Regions from separate parts of the Rahnella sp. CJA17(1/100) genome, predicted to be linked through region 1. Evidence: riboswitches for the same ligand, from Rfam matches in the RefSeq annotation. Region 1 holds a riboswitch; the other holds the start of a gene.
What was found. Region 1 has a riboswitch for fluoride ahead of AACU55_RS14065 (manganese-dependent inorganic pyrophosphatase). Riboswitches for the same ligand answer to the same signal wherever they lie in the genome.
Positions count from the first base shown of each region.

Region 2: another riboswitch for fluoride. It lies ahead of crcB (fluoride efflux transporter CrcB); the one in region 1 lies ahead of AACU55_RS14065 (manganese-dependent inorganic pyrophosphatase).

Region 1 is NZ_CAWOJA010000024.1:9,083-17,138, forward strand. Features, by position in the region: gene pagP (lipid IV(A) palmitoyltransferase PagP) at 1-343, shown strand, start outside; partial or broken gene AACU55_RS14045 (IS3 family transposase) at 680-796, shown strand; gene AACU55_RS14050 (alpha/beta hydrolase family protein) at 926-2,140, opposite strand; gene eno (phosphopyruvate hydratase) at 2,920-4,200, opposite strand; gene AACU55_RS14060 (universal stress protein) at 4,215-4,643, opposite strand; gene AACU55_RS14065 (manganese-dependent inorganic pyrophosphatase) at 4,647-5,549, opposite strand; fluoride riboswitch at 5,652-5,726, opposite strand; partial or broken gene AACU55_RS14070 (transposase) at 5,893-6,308, opposite strand; gene AACU55_RS14075 (EAL domain-containing protein) at 6,416-7,750, opposite strand.
Region 2 is NZ_CAWOJA010000002.1:21,811-29,866, reverse strand. Features, by position in the region: gene AACU55_RS01065 (DUF2076 domain-containing protein) at 1-706, shown strand, start outside; gene cspE (transcription antiterminator/RNA stability regulator CspE) at 884-1,093, shown strand; gene AACU55_RS01055 (multidrug effflux MFS transporter) at 1,159-2,346, opposite strand; gene AACU55_RS01050 (TetR family transcriptional regulator) at 2,356-3,012, opposite strand; gene crcB (fluoride efflux transporter CrcB) at 3,472-3,855, opposite strand; fluoride riboswitch at 3,922-3,984, opposite strand; gene AACU55_RS01040 (GNAT family N-acetyltransferase) at 4,068-4,490, shown strand; gene AACU55_RS01035 (aminotransferase class I/II-fold pyridoxal phosphate-dependent enzyme) at 4,495-5,841, opposite strand; gene AACU55_RS01030 (nitrate ABC transporter substrate-binding protein) at 6,052-7,008, shown strand; gene AACU55_RS01025 (deaminated glutathione amidase) at 7,055-7,849, shown strand; gene AACU55_RS01020 (ABC transporter substrate-binding protein) at 8,049-8,056, shown strand, end outside.

The DNA of each region.
Region 1 (8,056 bases):
GCCGTGGGGAGGAGGTTTTGGCGTTTCCAGATATAACGAAGAGGGTAACTGGAGTTCGCTTTACGCCATGATGTTTAAGGATTCGCATAACGAGTGGCAACCGATTATTGGCTACGGCTGGGAGAAGGGCTGGTATATTGATAGCCGCCGCGATTTTCGCCTTGGCCTTGGCGTCACCGCAGGGATTACCGCCCGTGCTGACTTCGCCAACTACCTGCCACTGCCGATTATTTTGCCGCTCTTCTCCGCCAGCTATCGCCGTCTGAGCGTGCAGTTCACCTACATTCCCGGCACCTACAATAACGGCAACGTGCTGTTCGCGTGGCTGCGCTACGGTTTTTAAATGCAGTGGTGCAAAGTCCTTAAATGGTGATGGCATGAGATTGACGAAAACCTGTATCAGGCATGGTGCCGGCTATTCCCCTTTCTTGTAAGTGCCTCAAAGTGTGGAAAAAATTTCTCTTGCAAACATTGGTGTTCATTCTGGTGGTCTTGACAGCAATGAGATTCGGGTTTCGCTTGCATATTAACCAGTTTCTGGTAAACGCAACCCCAGTCAGAAGAGTCAGATTTACAAGGCAAATCGTTGCCTATGATTATATCCTGCTGTCCATTCTTTCGATTTCTTTTTCATAAAGCTGAGCAAATAAACAACCACCATAAAAATACATAATACCAGAGAGACATGGCCCGGGCGGATATCTCCGATTTCATTGAAGTGTTCTACAACCGAACCCGACGTCACAGTCATCTTGGTGGTGTCAGCCCTGAGGCCTTCGAAAAGGCCTCACCGTGAGGACAGAAAATGTCTGCCGGAACGAGGCACTCCATAAATGACTCTGAGGTGTCTGCTAAACCCGTGGCGATTCATTACCTCTGACAATACAGTATCAGAGGTAATGGGCTGAATAAAAAAGGAGTTAATCTACTGTTTAGTATCAAACCAGCTTTTCCAGAGTGGCACAGCAGTAGCAAAAGTGCCCCTATGCGTCGTTTTCCCGGTAGATATAGCCTCGACTAAAGTATTCCCCTCCCCCATGGACTGGGCATATGTCATTGCCATTTTACCTACCCCTATTGTTATCGCTTCGTCCGTTTCTCCGTAGTAGTTGTGGACAGGAGAGGCGATCACCCAGCGATAGGCCTGCGCAGAACTAATCAGACGACCATAGGCAGAATTTGCAAAATATTGGGGATTGAAATATTCAGGACGAATTAATTTATGTAAATCAGATGTAATTTCCGCTGGATTAAAAGGTTGACGGTCATAGGCTTTTTTCGCTACATCATAATACTCATCGGTAATAACAGAGTGTGCTAAACCTGGAATACCGTAGTAGTTTTCATAAGCAAAAGCCGAGAGTATCACAATACTATTTAACCAATCGGCATCAAATTTTCGCGGAAAGGTAAGAAATCCATTCATGAGGGCAAAAACGTCAAGAGGAGCGCTGGCCGTTGCTGTAGCTTGCACTTTTATCCCTGTAGCTTCAAGCTTTTCAAGCAGGGCCATGGTGACAAAACCACCTTGTGACCACCCTGCCAGAAAAAGAGAAGGATTTGAAACTCCCATTTGCGCCAGGATCTGCCGCGATGAATTAATCATGTCGTATGTTGCTTGTTGATGACTGCCTTTTACCATATAACCTTCGGGTTCATTGGAGACTCCCAGGCCAAAATAATCAGCACCAATAACGACATAACCCTGTGAGGCAAATTGCGCTATCATCAATTGTGTCTCAGGAGACTCTTCAGGAAAAGAAGGAACTTGGTGTTTGCCATAAACGGTCCCATGTTGATATGAAACCATTGGAAAAGATTTACCTGCGGTATCAGGAATGGCAAGCAGACCTGAGGTCATTGTAGGTTTATTGGCACGTTCTGGAATTATTGAAGGATATATCACGCGATAGAGTTTGACGGCATTTTTAGCTTTTGTGTATTTCACATCAACACCTGAAAATGCAGGTGTATCAACAGTTAATATTTTATTCAAACGATCAACATCCCAGCGGGCGATGAGCTCGTAGCTTATCCCATTGGAAACTTCAACCTGTTTTTGTGTTGTATCTTGTGCAAAAGCCGAAATACCCCAGCACGCCAGCACCATATAAAATAAATAATTAAATACTCTTAACATTTCAATCCCCTAATTATTTTTAAATAATTTTCATATCATGGAAAATGATTATTACAGAAAAAATGTAAAGCTCAGAAGAAAAGATATGTACGCTAAAGTGAGACCGCCTTAAAAGTAATAAAAAAGACGGGCTAGCTTTTTTTTACAATAACACTCGTTTTTTTAAATGCAATACCGTCAAGCAGGTAAATTTTATCCTATAAGGAGAGCCTGAGAATTATATTCTATATCAGTTAGTTAGAATCTCAATCCCTCTCTTCTTCCATCGGTTGCCACATCCAGACTAAGTCTCTTAATGATGAAAATTGTTTTTATTAATGAGCCATAAATATCTTTAACTCACATGAGCAGTGAACCTCTCATGCAGTCCCTCAATTGACCTGCTCCCCATTAATTAACACCAACTGATGTTAGCAACGTCAGTGGTGGCACAGAACAATGTGTACAGCTCTGTGTCTGCTATGAGCGAAAAGTGGAATTTATTGCTATAGCCTCATAATGTCGATAATAGTATTCAGTATCGGATGATATAATGCATCTTGGCTGCTATCTATTGGACAATAGCAGCCTTGATATCTGCTGCGCAGAGGCTCCTGCCACAAGTGCAATAATCAAGACTCCCACAGTGGGTAATGCCCTGCCGGTGAAAAAGTATCCCAGGAATAAAACAGCGTAAGTAGCGACAATGCCGGTCAGCATAGAAATAATAAAAACGTGAGCTTTCATTACATATCCTTAGTAACCCCGGCGTGCCCGTCGAGGTTACTCACACATTGAGGTTATTTAAAGGCTGACTTTCCTGCGAACTGTGCCGACGCGCCAAGCTCATCCTCAATTCGCATGAGCTGGTTGTATTTTTCGATACGCTCGCCCCGGCACGGCGCCCCTGTTTTCAAATGGCCAGCACGCATGGCTACTGTCATATCGGCGATAAAACTGTCCACCGTCTCACCGCTGCGGTGTGAGATAAAGGCACCCCAGTTGTTGTCATGACAAAGCTGAACCGCGTCAAAAGTTTCACTCAGGGAACCAATCTGGTTGAGTTTAATCAATGCCGCGTTGGCAAGATTTTCATCTATCCCGCGCTGGATATATTTCACGTTGGTCACAAACAGGTCATCACCGACCAGTTCAACCTGATCTCCTAATACATCGTGCAGAATTTTCCATCCATCCCAGTCGTCCTCAGCAAGACCGTCTTCAATCAGGGCAATCGGGAAGTTTTTCACCAGCGTTTGATAGTAGCTTGTCATTTCCTGTGAGGTCAGCTCGGCATTTTCTGTGCGCAGATGATATTTACCATCACTGTAGAACTCGCTAGAGGCGGGATCCATGCAGATCACAATGTCTTCACCAGGGCGGTAACCAGCTTTCTCAATGGCCAAAACAATCAGCTCCAGAGGCTCGTGATTTGAAGAAACAGCCGGGGCAAAACCTCCTTCATCCCCCACGCCGGCAGATAATCCCTTCTCAAGAAGAACCTGGCGAAGTGCCTGATACACTTCACTCCCCCAACGCACGGCCTCCCTGAACGTCGGTGCACCGCAAGGGGCAATCATGTATTCCTGAAAGTCAGCCCCTTGTCCGCGGGCATGGACACCCCCATTGATTATATTCATACAGGGCACCGGCAATAGATTTGCCCCAATTCCGCCCAGGTAACGGTACAAAGGCGTATGCGATAGCTGAGCCGCGAGCCTCGATACGGCAAGCGACACGCCCAGAATAGCATTTGCCCCCAGACGCGCTTTATTTTCAGTCCCATCGAGGGCGATCATGATGTCGTCGATGCCGCGCTGGTCGCGGACATCATGCCCTTTAAGTTCATCAAAAATTTCAGTGTTGACGCTTTCGATTGCGTGGAGAACGCCTTTCCCACCAAAGCGCGCTTTATCACCGTCGCGGCGTTCAATGGCCTCGCGAGAACCGGTACTGGCTCCTGATGGGACTGATGCTCTTGCAGTAGAGCCACATTGGGTTGTGACATCGACCTCTATAGTTGGGTTACCCCGTGAATCCAGAATTTCGCGTGCAACAATTTTGTCAATAATAAAGCTCATATAAACCTCGAAAGTCAGTGAGTAGTAATATGCTTAATTAACACATCGACGGTCAGGTGGTTGATGAATTCAATGGAATGGGAGGAGAACATCCCGAACAGCCTGTTTTTATGTCCCATAATCACCAAATCTACATCGGAATCTTTGACGCAGGCCTCGACATCCTTAAAGCGACTGATGGTTACGATTTCTTTCACATCCACGGGAAAGCTCGCCGCTTCAACCAGCCGGCTAAGCATGGCCTTGGCCGCAATAATTTCAGCCGACTGGCGATCCTTGGTTAATGAGTCAGATGCAATGTCTAACTCCCGATAATCTGAAGTGAGGTGTCCAAGGGTGATGGCCGTCCCTTGTTCGTGGAACCCCTTTGCAACCTCCTGCAGCAGGAGTTGGCCGTCTGTTTCATCGCTGAGCAATATCAGAGCATGTTTATAGATTGGCATAAATTACCTCGACGAGGTTGAGAGCGCGGCCGTCAGCCACGGGAGTATGTCCTTTTTCCTACTTATAACGCCGGGAAGAGAAAGGCATGTGAGATCGAGCGCATTATTTTCTGAGAAATATAACGTTGCGTTTTTCTGAAAAATATCCGTGACAGCCAACATAGCCATGTCCAAATTGCCGAGCTGACACTCTTTTGTTAACGCCACAAGCAGATCAGGGAGCGCGGTGTCAATTGCCGACATGCATGCTACTTCGATTTGTGAAAGTAGCACCGACTGGCCGTTAATCTGATAGCGCTTGGCGTCTTTCATTAGAAGTTGATCGGGTGTCAGCCCCGCGATGTCTGTTTTAGCGATCAGAAGCTGTTTCACAAAGGCGTCATAATTCAGTTGGCTTATGCAGGATAACGCCTGCACGGCAGCCCTGTCGTGAGCGGTCGTGGTGGGGGATGTGAGCGCCACGGTGTCACTCAATATCGCACCCAACAGCAGTGTGGCCTGCGATGAGGAAATGGGCTGATGATATTCAAGAGTCAGGATTTGCCAGAGCACCGTGGCACAGCTGCCGACAGCGCGTATCCAAACATCCGGAGGGTTTTGTGTGATGACCGTACCTAACCGATGATGGTCTATGATGCCCAAAATGTTACTGAAAGCTAAAGAGGGAGGACCCTGCTCCAAATCCGTAAAGTCGACCAGCCAGACTTGTTTTCCACTTAGGTCTTCTTTGAGTAGGTGAGGGGCTTCCACGTTGGCCTGTTGCAGAATAAACGCCGTTTCAGGAGTAATCTCGCCAAGCCTGAAGGGGGTAGCGTGCTTTCCGAGGTGTTGAAGCCAGTCTGCTGTAACGAGTGCGCTGCAGATGCTGTCGCTATCAGGATTGAGGTGACCAAAAACGCGGATCATAGCGTTATGCTCTGACGGGGGAGAAGATCGGTAACAGACGAGTAAAGATAGAATTTTTTCATAAGAGTACCTGACATACCTGCCTAAGGGAAAAAGCAAAAATGTATATCAGGCGTCATTATCCGAACTGGACAGTTCGGCGGTTGGGAAAGGTGGAACACCATCACCTTGCTGAAGAATATAGGTGAAAATCCACGACCGTGCAATATGCATTCTATAAAGCATTAAGAAGAGTGAAAGCCTTCTCATTGTTTTCGTGCTAACCATAACGAAGAATCAACGTCCGCTTCACGCCCTGAGTCATTCGACAAGCTTTTTACGGCCTCAATAAGAGCGATTTTCGCTATTCTAGTGCCAGCAAATATTTTGCTTCGTCATAACGGGTTATGGTCTTCCAGCAGTGGTAAATGATCCTTATCCATTTGAATGCCAGAGCCCGGAGCGCGGATTGATGAGATTCTCCTTTTCTCGCTGCTCCTGATAATTCAGTTTGACCCATTATGATGAGTTTACCGTGCTCGCTGTCCATTCCACAAACGTCTGTCGGATGAACTTCGCACATTGCCAACGACAGTGTACCCAGGATTTTTAACCACTTCGTTCGGTTACTGGTGCAATGCCAACATAGTTTTGAATTTCTTCCTCACTATTGAGGCTATCGCGGTTATCACCCAATATTGCAAGCATTCGCGGGCCTATACACGGCCCCATGTCTGGCAGTGATTTGAACAGTTCAGCATCCGGAAGATTATCGAATAACGATTCGGTGAAAGGAGGGGATCAGCATAAATATGGCGGTAGAGTAATGAGTGAAATGTTCTGAAAAATTTATTACTTAGCTTATGAAAAGAAAATATTGATGATATTCAACTACAGGGAAGTATTTCAGAATTAACTACTAATTGAGTATATTCCTTTCTACTAAGAGGGGGGGAGAACAAGAATCCCTGAAAAATAGTACAACCATACTCTTTCATTATGGTAAATTGCATTTCTGTTTCAATACCCTCAGCCACAACTTCCAACTCTAGTTCACAACCCATTCGTGCAATATTTTTTGCAATAACAGCCCCCTTTTCACTTTCAGTTACATTAGTGATGAAACTGCGATCAATCTTTATTTGTTTTAAGGGAAGTCCGCGTAATGTACTTAAAGAAGAATACCCCGTCCCAAAATCGTCGAGCGAAAATAGGAATCCGACAGAAGCCAATTCATTCATCTTCTCAGCGACGATTTCAGGTTCAGAGACAAAAACGTTTTCCGTTAACTCCAGATGTACCTGATTGCAGGGAATATTGTATGCGCGAACTCTATCAAGGAGTTTACGCACGAAATCAGGCTGCATAAGATGATCGACCGTAATATTGATGGAAACCGACAAATGTCGAGTTACATCTATTTTCTGCCATTGCAGCAAACATTTAAAAGTTTGCGATATAACCCATTCACCAATCATGGGCATCAGCCCGGCACTTTGAGCATCAATAAGAAAGGCTGATGGAGATAATAATCCTTGGGAAGGGTGTTTCCAGCGAATCAATGCTTCAGCACCTATAATCCGACCACTTGAATTTACCATGGGCTGATATAAAAGGATGAACTGCTCATTGTAAAGCGCATCCTGAATAGATTTAGCCATCATTTTTTTTCTGGTAAAATCGATATGCATCGCTGCTATGCCGCCAAATAATAGTAGTGTGGACAATATCGGATTCAGCCATACACTGAGAATCTGAAAACTACGGTGGCTTGGATTATCTATCGTAAATCTATTCACAGTACTGCAGTAAACAACGAAGGATAGGAGGCTTAATATAATGATAATTAATTGCAAACGAGATTTTTTTTGCTGATAATTCATGTAACCCACAAGGGCAATAACAGGAAGGTAAAGATGTGTTGTGCGTTGGACAGAAACGTCAGGCACGTCATATTTATAGCAAAATATCACTACAAATATTAGACAAACCGTTTGAGCAAGCATTAATCCATTTGAAAAATTCCCATTTACAGCAAGACACCAACAAGGAAGGATTGCCACCGCAAGGATAAGTAGTGAAATGACAAGTTCCCAATCTCTGAGAAAGATGAAAGATGCAAGCCAGCTCAGGCATACTACAGCTCCAGTATAAGCGGCCATGCGACACAGGTAAGCAAGCTGTGCAGTAGAGGGAGCTATGATTGAGGGGACGCGATTCATTCTTCTAATACACCTTAAATGTTTAAAATAAAGCTATTCCGATAATCTGCTATTCAATAAAAAATTCCACAAATTTCATAAAAAACTTCCATATAGTTTCTGAAGATGCTTAGTAAATCACAATTGTAAGAACATTAATCTGTTCTCTCTTACATAACCCCTGCTTATGAACATTCTCAATCAATAAGAATGTCCACTTCGCTGACATTCTTATGCTCTGAGTTACGTCTGCTTCTAGCATTGAGTCGTCTATCAGACCTGATTATCCTGTAAATGATTCTCTATAGCTGCCATAGCTGTCACTTC
Region 2 (8,056 bases), on a different contig from region 1:
TAGTCGCTTACAACAGGCTGAGTCCAACACGGCACCGCGTGATGCGGAAGCTGAACGTGTGATTCAGGCCCATATTCGTCAGCAGCCATCTGCCCCGTATTACATGGCGCAGGCAATGATTATTCAGGAAGCGGCGCTGACCAAACTGAATGCGCAGGTACAAGAATTGCAACAGCAGGTTCAGCAGTTGCAACAGCAGGCGCAGACGGCCAAACCGCAAAGCACCGGTTTTCTGGCTGGCTTGTTTGGCGGTGGCACGTCTCAGCCTGAACCGCAACGCCAGGCGGCGCAGGGCAGCCAGCCCATTCCCGGTACGCAAGGCTGGGGAAGTCAGCCTCAGCAACAGCAATATGCCCAACAGCCGCAACAGCAGGCACCGGCACAAGCTGCACCCCAGCAGCCGGGTTTTCTGGGCAGTGCATTGCGCACGGCGGCGGGCGTCGCGGGTGGGGTGGTGCTGGCGGATATGCTGACCGGCATGTTCCATCACAGCCAGCCGCAGGAAATCGTCAATATCATCGAAGAACCGCCCGTGCAGGATCTCAATCCTGCTGACAGCAGCTTCCTCGATAACAGTCAGGGTTTCGACAGCAATCAGCCGTCATGGGAAGATGCGTCGCTGCGTAATGACAATTCGGATTTGGGTTTCGGAAATGATGATTTCAACACTGATGATTTCAATAATGATGATGACTCATTCTTCTAACCGGTTGATGTCATAAGGCTATTAAGGGGCTTTTTGGCAGCAGAAAAAAGCAGCAGAAGGTGAAGAGTGAGAGGTTTATCGCTTATTGCCATCAGAATTCTGGACAAAAGCCAAATCTGTTGCTGTACTGTGTTTGACACACATTTTGTGTCCAACATTCACGTAAAGGTAAGTTTGATGTCTAAGATTAAAGGTAGCGTTAAGTGGTTCAATGAATCTAAAGGTTTTGGTTTCATTACCCCTGAAGATGGCAGCAAAGATGTTTTCGTTCATTTCTCTGCTATTTCCAGCAACGGTTTCAAAACCCTTGCTGAAGGCCAACGCGTAGAGTTCGAAATCACCAATGGTGCCAAAGGCCCGTCGGCTGCTAACGTTATCGCTATCTGACTTTAGCCGATTTATTGAAAAACCCGCCGAAGCGGGTTTTTTTTTGCCTGTCGTTCGCCAGAACCTTATGCCGGTTTACGCACCAGCGTCACGAACATCAGGATAGCAATCGCGTAGCAGCCGAGAATGGTCAGCCCCATCGACAACGCCGGATGGCTGCCGAAACCCGTTACCGGTACGGCAACCGCCCCGAGCGCAAACATACACACGCCCAGCAGGGCAGACGCGCTGCCTGCATTTTTCCCCTGACTTTGCATCGCCAGCGAGCCAGCATTCGGGCTGATAATCCCGATCACCATCACCGAGAAGAACAGCGGCACCAGTAACATCACGAGTGGCGCATTCAGGCTGGCGGAAATCACCAGCGCCACCGAGGCCACTGCGGCGATGCACAAACCGGCTTTGACCAGCGCCATTTCGCCGAAGCGGCGGCTCAGACGGGTAGACACCTGTGCGGAAATCACCAGGCCGATGCCGTTAATCGCAAAGCACAGGCTGAACATCTGCGGGCTGAGATGGTAAATCTGTTGCAGCACAAAAGGTGACGCGCCGATATACGCGAACATCCCGGCCATAATAAAGCCCTGTGTCAGGCACAGCCCCATAAACGGACGATGTTTCAGCAGGCTGAATACCGAGCCCAGCATGCTGATAATACCGCCCCCTGAACGGCGTTCGGGCGTTAAGGTTTCATGCAGTTTTAGCGAGGAGAAGCTGAACAGTAAGATGGCAATAAACGCCAGTACGCCGAATATTCCCCGCCAGTTAACCCAGTTCAGCATTGCGCCGCCCAGTACCGGGGCGATGATCGGAGCCAGCCCGTTCACCAGCATCAGCAACGCAAAAAACCGTGTCAGCTCATGCCCGTTATACAAATCCCTTGCCACCGCGCGTGACAATACCGCGCCACCGGCACCGGCGATCCCTTGCAACAGACGAGCGACAATCAGCTGACTGATGTCCTGTGCCACCGCACACCAGACCGAGGCAGCCAGCAATAACGCCAGTGACCACAACAGCGGGCGCATACGGCCATAGCGGTCGCTCAGCGGGCCGAACAGTAACTGGCCGAAACCGAGGCCGAGTAAACCGGCGGTCAGGCTTAACTGCGCGCTGGCGGTGGACGTATTCAGGTCGCCAGCCATCTCCGGCAATGCCGGTAAATATAAATCCGTACATAACGGCCCGAGTGCGGCAAGCGAGCCGAGAACAAGGGCGTAACCGAGGCGTTTTTCGTGCAGGTGAGCGCTCATGGTAAAAGTTTATTCCAGTTTGCTGGTGGTTAAATCCGTTTCGAAGAGGCTCCGGAAGTAGCGATGGTATAAGGCTTCCAGAATCTCAGCGTCGGCGTGAACAGTCGTCATGCGACGAAAAGCCGTGCCTTCGCAAATCACCGCTAATGATTCGACTTTTGCGGTCATTTCAGCATCGGAAAATTGCGGGAAGGTGGCACTGAGGAGCGTTTTTGCTTCGTTAAAAAGCTGTTTTTCGGAGTCACGCCAGATTTTTTCCACGATCGGATTACGGGTCGCTTCTGCGGCGACTTCCAGCATCAGCGCGTGGTCAATTTCGGCCTGCTCTTTTTGTTCGATGCACTGATCTTCTTTATACGGCGCGCTTAAATTGCCAATCCGACGGTGCGCCAGATTATGAGCCACCTGCTGCAAATTATGCGCGTTGCCGGTCATCAGCCTGATTTTTTTCATCACTATTCGCCGCACGATATCTTCGATGATCGCATCTTTATTGGCGAAGTAGCGGTATATCTGCCCCACACTGAGCTGTGAAGTTTTAGCGATTTCAGCCATACCAGCACCGTGGAAACCATGCTTGCGAAAACACAGGCGGGCGGCGGCAATAATCTGGTCGCGTCGGGCGCTGATGCGCGCATCTTTACTGCATTGTTGTGGGTGAAGCATGAGATACCCGGTAATGTGACTGATGTAGGTTGCGAACGATCATTCTCAAGTATAGGCAATAAGGACGAACAGGTAAATATTTGTATTATGAATGAAATAAAAAGTGGCGTTTCGTTTCAGCGCAATTAAGCGTGACGCACAAAGGCAAACGGCGCAATCCAGAGGAATGCGCCGTTTACGGGAAAGGGGGGCTGCGGGTCAGGCGGGGCTGTTAAGCAAAGTATGCCTGTAAAAAAGCCACAACTGTCAGAACACAGAGGGCAACAACCAGGAACTCAGAAGACGTTTTTGGCACAGAAAACATGTCATACCTCAAAGATAAACCAGAGTGAACTGACGCTATTATCTGCAGATAAGATGAAGGAAACATTAAGATACGGCGGGAGGAGGTGAACCTGCGTCACAGATTTATCACAGCGATGCCTTTTGTCATTAAAAAGGCATCGCCGGAGGATAGGATCAGTGTGCGCTGAACCAGCTGACCAGCATAAACGCCAGTAATGTCATGGCCAGTGAGCCGGCCAGATTCAGTGCCATGTTTAGCAGGGCGGCGCCAAAGCGACCATCCTGTAGCATGTAAACCACCTCCAGAGAGAAGGTGGAGAAGGTTGTCAGGCCACCGCAGAAGCCGGTGGTGATCAGCAGCTTCCATACCGGGTCGATATGGGTCAGGCGGGTGAAAATCGCGATGCCCAGGCCAATGATAAAGGCGCCGACCAGATTCACGGTCAGGGTGCCAGCGGGCAGTAGCGGACTCATTCCGTTCATTTTGAGACTGACATACCAGCGCACAACGCTGCCAATACCACCGCCAATAAAGACTGCAAGTAAGGTGCTAAACATAGTGATACCTTAAAAAATAGATGAAATTCAGAAAGGCCCGGGCATGACGCTACGAACCTCTCGCGAGATTGCGCAGACATCATCAGCCGGTAAAGGCGGTTTGGGAGGAATGTCATCTCCACAGTGCAAAGTAATGCAGGCGCTCAGTTTACATTGTGTGATGGCGCTTGTGTAGACGCGTTTCGGAAACAGTTTGTGAAAAGGAAAAGGCGATGTTAATCAGAGAAGGTACCGTGCAGGATGCGCCAGTTCTGGCGCAATTGCTGGGGGATTTGGATTATCCCAACAGGTCTGAAGCGATAGCAGAACGTATGGCAAAAATGGCCGTGAACCCGGACAGCCGCCTGTTAGTGGCCGAAACAGAAGGTCAGGCTGTCGGGTTTATTTCGTTGCATTTCATTCCGCAAATCGCGCTGGCTGGCGAATTTTGTCGTATCAGTTATTTGTGCGTCAGCGATCACGCGCGTGGCAGCGGAATTGGCCAGAAATTGCTGGATGAGGCCGAACGTCTGGCAGCGGACCGGGGGTGTGACCGGATGGAAGTTCACAGCCATACCCGCCGTGTACGCGCCCACACTTTTTATGCGCGGGCGCAGTACGAGGAATCGCCAAAGTATCTGCTGAAAAAACTCTGAATGATCAGACATCCAGCGCCAGCACGATAGCGTCGGCGATCAGATCAACCTGCTCCGGTTTCATCTGACTGGTGCTGATACGGATAAATTGCCCCGGCCCGATGCGGCTGCGTTCGCCGGGCAGAACCGCAATACCACGCGCGGCCATCGTTACCAGCGCAAACTGTTCCGATGGCACCGGGATCCACATCGCCAGTCCGTCGCGGTCGGGGATATTCACGCCGCGAATGCGCAACGCATCGGACATGGCTTTGCGTCGCTCCGCATACACTTTTTTAGCCTGCGTAATCCCTTGCTGCGTTTTCGGATCGTTAATCAGCCACGCCAGCGCTTCCTGCAAAATACGGCTCGACCAGCCGGCACCAAAGTTACGGAATGATTTGATTTGTTTGATTAAATCCACCGATCCCGAAATCACCGCCAGCCGCAAATCCGGGCCGTACGCTTTGGAATAAGAACGGACATGCACCGTGCGGTCCGGCAGTTTGCTGCCCATACTCAGCGGCGCGTAACGTGACAACTGTCCGATCCCGTCATCTTCAATAATCAGTGTGTTACTTTGGCTGAGAATGTTAGCCAGCGCAGCATAACGTTCTGCGTTAATCGCATGGCCACAATGCGAATGGGTACGTGGCTGAAAAATAAAGGCTGAAGGATTTTTCAGCAGTGCCTGACTGAGTGATTCCGGCGTGGGGCCGAATTCGTCGCACTTCACCGGAATGACCTGCGCACCGAGATTGTCCAGCATATCCAGCAGGCGTGTGGCAGTCGGGTCTTCAATTGCCACCACCGAACCCTGCATCAGCAGGGTTTGCAGCGTCAGGTTCATGCCGTCAAATCCACCATCCGCCGCCATAAAAGCGGGGGCGTCATAAGGCCAGTCCTGGCGTGCGGCCTCAAGCAGCGACGGCGCGATAGCCTCACGCTGATAACTGTTCAGATTGTCTGCGCCAACACCGCGCTGCATGGCTTCGTGCAAGTCAGGCAACAGTGCCGGATCCGGCGATGACAGCGCCAGATCCGCAATAATATGCTCACCAAAATTGCCGATTTTCTCGAAGCGTGCAGGTCGTGGAGACAGCATGTCGCCGCACACCCAGACGCCGTTTCGCCCCCGTCCGGCGATCACTTTCTGACGTCGCAACTGACCCCAGGCGGCTGAAACCGTGGCAGGACTGACGCCCAGCGCCTGCGCGAGTTCACGCACGGCGGGAAGATGCGTACCAATCTCGATCACACCGGATCGGATCATCGCTGCGGTTTCAATCGCAATGCCCCGCATGGAACGATCCTGTAATTGCGTCGCTAACCATTCTGCATCCAGCGTTTTTTCGAGAGAGTTTTCTGTCATTTTTTTGCCTTTTGTTCAGTAACAAAGATTCTATTGTACATATTAATTTATGCCATTAGTATCAAACTTAGCCAACGCAGGCGATAAAATAATCATCTTGCCGTGAAGATGATGGCCTTAGTAAAAGAATTTGGTGTGTTTTCGGGCAGGTTTGTAAACGCACAGTTGTTTTTCTGCATATTAACCATGCTGACACTTAAGGGGAAAGATGTGACGATTACCATCAGGCTGGCGGTTCGTGACTGGGATTATTTTACGCCGCTGGCATTAGGCGATCTTAAACCGGAAGGGTTTAATCTTGAGATAGACCGCGTGGGCACTTTGGTTGATAACCTGGGGACCAGCGATAAATACGATGCGGGTGAAGTGTCTTTCAGCCGTTATGCACAAGGGCGTGCGCGGGGCGAATCTGATTTACTGGCGATACCGCATTTTCTGATGCGCGGCTTCCGTCAGCGCTGCATCATCACCCGTGAAGACAGCCCGCTGACCGAACTTTATCAACTGGCCGGTAAACGTATTGGCCTGACCGGCTGGCAGGATTCCGGCAATACCTGGACCCGCACGTTGCTGGCACTTGAAGGTGTGGGCATTGAAGATGCGAACTGGTATGTCGGCCGCCTGACCGAAGCGCACCCGATTGTTGACCGTCTGGCCGGTTTTGGCCGCGAAGGGCGCATCGAAGCCGTGCCGGAAGAACGTCCTATGATGGAGTTGTTACAGGAAGGCTGGCTGGATGCGGTATTTACACCCTTTATGCCTGAGGGATTCTTCAAACCTGATTCCGGTTTCCGTCAGTTCCAGCCCGATTTTCGTGCCGCCGAACTGGCCTATTTCAACCGCGTCGGGTACATCCCCGGTATTCACCTGCTGGCAATCAAGCCTGCGCTGGCCGAAGAGCATCCGTGGTTACCGCAGGCGCTGAGTGAAATCATCGATCGCTCTTATGAAGTCTGGATGGATAAGCGCGCGAAATATGCCGATACCACGCCATGGTTGCTGGATGATTTACGTCGCACTGTGGTCGATTTACCTGCGGACTGGAATGCAAACGGTTACGCCGCCAATGAAAAGATGATCGACGATTTTGCGCAGGAATTACATGCCCAGGGGCTGACTGCCAGGCGTCTGACGCCGGGAGATTTGTTCCCGAACTTTGCTCAGTAACACTTAACCGATCGCTTTCACAAGTAAGCGACGGGGGGAGTCAAAAATGAAAGTTGCATTAGGTCAGTTTGCGGTTTCCCGCGAATGGGAAGCTAACGTCGAAACCTGTCTTTCGCTGATGACGAAATCTGTCGAAGCGGGCGTGGATTTGCTGGTGCTGCCGGAAGGCATTCTGGCGCGTGACATTACCGATCCGGATTTGGTTTTAAAAGCAGCACAACCTCTGGATGGTCCGTTTGTCAGTCAGTTGCTGGCGGCAAGTTGTGGCAATCAGATGACCACCATGATGAGCGTGCATACGCCTGCACCGGATGGTCGTGCATATAACGTGCTGATTTCAATCCGTAATGGCGAAATTATTTCTGAATATCAAAAGTTGCATCTTTATGATGCGTTCTCCTCTCAGGAATCAAAAAATGTCACGGCGGGTGACGAAGTACCGCCGCTGGTGAATGTCGCCGGGTTTAACGTCGGCCTGATGACCTGTTATGACGTGCGGTTCCCGGAACTGGCGCGGCGTCTGGTGCTCGACGGTGCCGATGTACTGGTGCTGCCTGCCGCGTGGGTGAAAGGCCCGCTGAAAGAAATGCATTGGGAAGTGCTGGTCACGGCACGCGCACTGGAAAACACCACCTATATGGTGGCCGTGGGTGAATGTGGCGAGCGCAATATCGGCAACAGTATGGTGGTTGATCCGCTGGGTGTGGCTATCGCCCGCGCAGCCGAGGCCCCGGCACTGGTATTTGCCGAGCTGGATAAAGATCGTCTGGCGCATGCCAGAAAAGTGTTACCGGTGCTGGCAAACCGTCGTTTTGGTTTACCGCAACTGCGTAACGACTGAGTCTGTTCGCGGCCGGTCCTCAACGGCTGCCTCAGCGCTCATGCAGTACCGCGCCCTCACCAGGGGATGCGTTTGTTTTTTCTATAGATAAACAGCCATAAAAAGAAAAACCCGGAAAGTTGCCACGGAAGGTAATCACTATAAAACCACAACATTCATAAACTCACAGACCGACTTTTTACACAGAGGAAACAAGAGAATGATGGC